DNA from 2 places in the Pseudoalteromonas sp. NFXS53 genome. Region 1 is predicted to be linked to the other one. Evidence: predicted binding sites of a transcription regulator. Region 1 holds the regulator's gene; the other holds the start of a gene.
The links. The regulator sigma-54, encoded in region 1, starts transcription at its own class of promoters, with help from an activator protein. The targets are predictions, from matches to a motif close to GTTGGCACGNNNNTNGNNT.
Positions count from the first base shown of each region.

Region 1 (2,487 bases):
TAGCAAAAATAGTATCAATGCCTGCTAAGCGGCCATGAGGAATAGCAATACCTTTGCCTATGCCTGTACTGCCTAGTTTTTCTCGCGTTAGGAATGCATCTAATATTTCGTGGGCGTTATGTTCAGGAAGGTGTTCGCTCGCTAATTCACTGATATACTCAAGCGCGCGTTTTTTGCTATTAAAAAGGACCGCAGCTTTACTGCAGTCCTTGTTGATAATCGAGCTAAGTTTCATGGTTAGTGTCGAGTTAATTTCTCTTTATGTTTGATAACTTGGCGATCGAGTTTATCAACGAGTTTATCAATAGCTGCGTACATATCAGAGTGTTCATCTGAAGCGAAAATTTCACCGCCATTTAAATGAACGGTAGCTTCTGCTTTTTGTACCAGCTTCTCAACATCTAAGATCACGTGAACGTTGTTTATGTGATCAAAATGCCTTTCTAGCTTTGCAAACTTCGTGTTTACATAGTCTCTTAATGAATCTGTGATTTCTACGTGACGACCAGTTAAATTTAGTTGCATAAGCATTTTCCTTCTCTTGGTTTACGTCTTAAATCAAGCTCTTACGCTGATTTGACGGTGGAATAGAGAGTGACTCGCGGTATTTTGCAATTGTACGACGTGCCACTTTGATTCCCTGTTCTGCCAATATATCTGCAATTTTGCTGTCGCTCAATGGCTTAGCAGTATTTTCTGCAGCAATTAGCTTTTTGATCAATGCTCTAATCGCAGTCGATGAGCATTCACCTCCGTTTTCAGTGCTTACGTGGCTTGAGAAGAAGTACTTCAGCTCAAAAATGCCACGGGGTGTATGCATGTATTTCTGAGTGGTGACACGAGAAATGGTAGACTCGTGCATCTCGACCATCTCAGCAACATCATTCAAAACCATAGGCTTCATTGCCTCAGGTCCATGTTCAAAGAATGCCTGTTGTTGTTGCACAATGCAATTAGTAACTTTCATTAAAGTGTCATTACGGCTTTCTAAGCTCTTAATAAACCATTTAGCTTCTTGTAGGTGAGAGCGAATGAATTGGCTGTCAGTGCTTGATTTTACTGAGCGTGACATTGCTGCGTAATGATCATTAACCCTTATTTTAGGCATACATTCTGGATTAAGCTCAACAACCCAGCGACCTTTTACCTTTTTCACTGACACATCAGGAATAACATACTCAGATTCTTCACGAATAATACTGGCAGCAGGTTTAGGATTAAGGCTGTGGATTAGTGTCATCACTTCTTTTAACTCAGGCTCTTTGAGCTTGGTCTTTTTCATGATAGTGCGGTAATCACGGCTGGCCAGTAGATCAATATGCTCGCTTAACACCATTTTTGTTTCAGCAATGAAAGGCGTATCAGCATCAAACTGGTTGAGTTGAATACATAAGCATTCTTGTAATGAGCGAGCTGCAATACCTACAGGATCAAAGAGTTGAATACGCTTTAATACAGCCTCAACTTCGTCAAGTTCAATTAGCTCTTCGTCATTACCTTCATTAATGCTTTCTAGGAGTTCTTCGGTACTAACAGTAAGCAAACCTGCATCATCAACGGCTTCAACAATGGCAACGGCAATGGCTTTATCGGTTGGGCTGAATGGCGTGAGTTCTAATTGCCACATTAAATATTCGTGTAATGTTTCAGTGGTCTCCCCCTGATAAACAGTTTCGTCTTCAGGCATTGGGCCGCTACTGGTGCTCGGTGCTGCACTCATGTACTCGTCCCATGTCACATCCATAGCGAGATCGTCACTGACAGTGTCTTTACTCAGTGCGGCATCGCTATCGAGTTCGTAATCGCTGGTCGGTTCATCACCGTGACCATCATCAGCAGAATTAGAGAGTTGCTCGATAGAATCAGCATCTTTGGTCGCTTTGTCTGAATCATTGCCATCAGCACTTGGCTCTAATTCCGATTCATCTACTTCGAGTAAAGGGTTGCTATCCAGCGCTTCTTGGATCTCTTGCTGTAGATCTAGTGTGCTCAATTGCAGTAAGCGAATTGCTTGTTGCAATTGTGGTGTCATGGTTAGTTGCTGCCCCATGCGCAGCTGTAGCGATTGCCTCATGTATTTCTAACAATCCTTTTTGTTATTTGGATTATGTCTTGCTTTAACTATAGACGGAATTGTTCACCTAGGTAGACGTCTCTTACGGTTTGATCAGCTAAAACTGATTCAGGCGTACCTGACGCGATTAATTCACCATGTGAAACAATATAAGCTTTCTCACAAACATCAAGGGTTTCTCTTACATTGTGATCTGTAATGAGGACACCAATGCCGCGGTTTTTTAAATGCTCAACAATTTTCTTTATATCTAACACCGAAATCGGATCAACGCCAGCAAAAGGCTCATCTAAAAGAATAAATTTAGGGTTTGCGGCTAAAGCGCGAGCAATTTCAACTCGGCGACGCTCACCACCTGATAAAGCCATGCCCTGACTGTCCCGAATATGTTGAATATTAAATTCATCTAATAG
Region 1 is NZ_JBWVBR010000015.1:18,882-21,368, forward strand. It holds gene ptsN (PTS IIA-like nitrogen regulatory protein PtsN) at 1-235, opposite strand, end outside; gene hpf (ribosome hibernation promoting factor) at 238-525, opposite strand; gene AC1HJP_RS15325 (RNA polymerase factor sigma-54) at 554-2,074, opposite strand; gene lptB (LPS export ABC transporter ATP-binding protein) at 2,122-2,487, opposite strand, start outside.

Region 2 (2,487 bases), on a different contig from region 1:
CAACCGCACTGAAGTCCATGGTTAAATCTACTTGTGCGGTGTATTTACCTAAGCCCACAACAGGAATAAGGATGCTATCAATTTTTTCTAAATATTCTTGTTCACGCTTACGTTCAATTTCATATTCTTTACGCGAGCGTGCAGCCAGTGAGTCTTGAGAACCTGAGTTTAACAAACGACCGTTTTGATCTGTAACGGTAACACGAGCAGGCTCTAAACCTTGAACTGCCGAAGCCACGATATCAACAATTGAGTCAACTTCTTCACCGCCAAGCGTTCTACCACGCTTTAGCGTAATAACCACGGTGGCCGAAGGCTTTTTCTCGCGACGTGCAAACACATTCTCTTTTGGAATTGCTAACAATACTTTGGCACGATTAATATCTTGTAGCTCTTCGATTGTACGCGCTAGTTGCTGTTCACGACTATGCTTAAGGCGCTCGCGCTCTAAGCGCTGGCTCACACCAAAGCCCATGTCTTGCATCAAGATATCTGTGCCAGAACTCGGCGCTTGTGTGAAACCATCACGAGCCATTTGTAGTTTTATGGTTTGGTAATCAGTTTCGGCAACCATAATGGTGTTGCCATCAAGTTCATAGTCAATTTTCTGAGCATCAAGAAAGTCTAGCGTTTGCACTAGTTCTTCGGTTGGGTACTGGCCCAGTGGGCGCATATCAGGTTGGCGTGCCCAAATGATAATTGCAATTGCTATTGCCAAACAAATAGCTAAAGCAATGATAATAGTCACCTGGCGAAGCATATCAACGCCACTTAATGCGCTTAAATATCCCGACTTTTGCTCTTGCTGCTCTTCTGAGCCAGCGCCAGCAGTGCCATCGGTTAAAGTCAGATCGGTTGATTGATTCGTTGCCACGGTGCTACTCCACTACCCAGATTAAACTGGCATATTCATGATTTCTTTATAAGATTCTACAAGTTTATTTCTAACTTGTACCGTTGCTTCGAAAGCCACTGATGATTTTTGTGATGCTATCATGACTTCGGCAAGTGAAACACTTCTATCACCCATCTCTAGTGCAGTTACTTTTGATTTAGCGTCTTTTTGTAAACCATTAACTGTATTAATGGCATCTGAGAGTAAGTCACCAAATTGTGCCGATGATGTCGCCGCTGTTTTTTGCACTGCAACTTCATTGGTTTTAATGGTATTTCTTGTTGCCTCTACTGCCAGAGACTGCATTTCTTGATAAAGAGAGTTTGGTTGGATTTTCATAACACCCACTCCAATAAAAATATATAACCTGTAAAAGCACAAAGCGTGCCACAAATTAACTTATTATTTTCAGTGTGTTAAGTTCATTTAATGTGAGTCGATTTTTTGACAATAATACCAATGCTCTTAATTAAGTGAGTTATTTAAAGGATTGGTATTAAAAAAGAAGCCAAGATTTTGGCCTCTTTCAGAGTAGAAAAATTACGCAGGTAATGGGATCCCCATATCGCGCATTTTAGCGAGTTTATAACGCAAAGTTCTTGGGCTCATACCTAGTACCTCAGCAACGTCTTTACGCTTACCATTACACTTATGAAGCGTATCTAGGATAATTTGATGCTCTTTATCTTGTAATGTCGCTTTATAATTTGCAGCATCATAATTTTCTGTGTCACTGATTACAGGCTCAACTTGTCGCGCCTGTTGCTCCACATTGATCTGTGGCGACACTTCTGTATTCCTTGAGCTTGTAGATATTAAACTCGGCTGATAGTTTTCAATAAAGATATCTTCACCATGTACAATATCGCCCTGCTGCAAGATCAAAGCACGTTGAACCACATTATCAAGCTCGCGAACATTACCAGGCCATGAATGTGATAATAGCTTTTGCTTTGCGCTATCGCTTAATTGCACTGCTGGCTTACCTGCTTTGCTAGTATGCCTTGCTAACAAATGCTCAGCTAACACTACAATATCACCCGGACGCTCATGCAGGGGCAGCCACATCAGAGGAAAAACATTCAAGCGGTAATATAAATCTTCTCTAAACTTGCCTTCAGCTACCGCCTCTTTAAGATCACGGTTACTAGTCGCCAAAACTCTGACGTCTAAGTCGATAGTTTTTCTACCACCCAAGCGCTCTACTTCTCGCTCTTGCAACACGCGAAGGAGTTTGGCTTGCAAGCCTAAATCCATTTCAGTAATTTCATCTAACAAAATAGTGCCTTTTTGAGCTTGTTCGAATTTACCCGGACACGCTTGAATAGCACCTGTGAACGCACCTTTTTCATAGCCAAACAAAGTAGCTTCGAGCATATTTTCAGGAATAGCCGCACAATTAATGGCTACAAAGGCTTCATCTTTACGCTCTGATTTATCATGAATGAATCGAGCCAAGACTTCTTTGCCTGAACCGCTCGGCCCGAGCACCATCACACTGGCATCAGATTTCGCGACTTTATTAGCAAGTTCCAGTAACTGAAGACTTTGTGGATCAGCAACCACAGGGCCCTCTGTTTCTTTTTCTTTTG
Region 2 is NZ_JBWVBR010000006.1:164,378-166,864, forward strand. It holds gene fliF (flagellar basal-body MS-ring/collar protein FliF) at 1-874, opposite strand, end outside; gene fliE (flagellar hook-basal body complex protein FliE) at 896-1,234, opposite strand; gene AC1HJP_RS08880 (sigma-54-dependent transcriptional regulator) at 1,436-2,487, opposite strand, start outside.
Region 2: a site for sigma-54 is predicted at 1,269-1,287, ahead of fliE (flagellar hook-basal body complex protein FliE). Genes of this name have one in related genera too.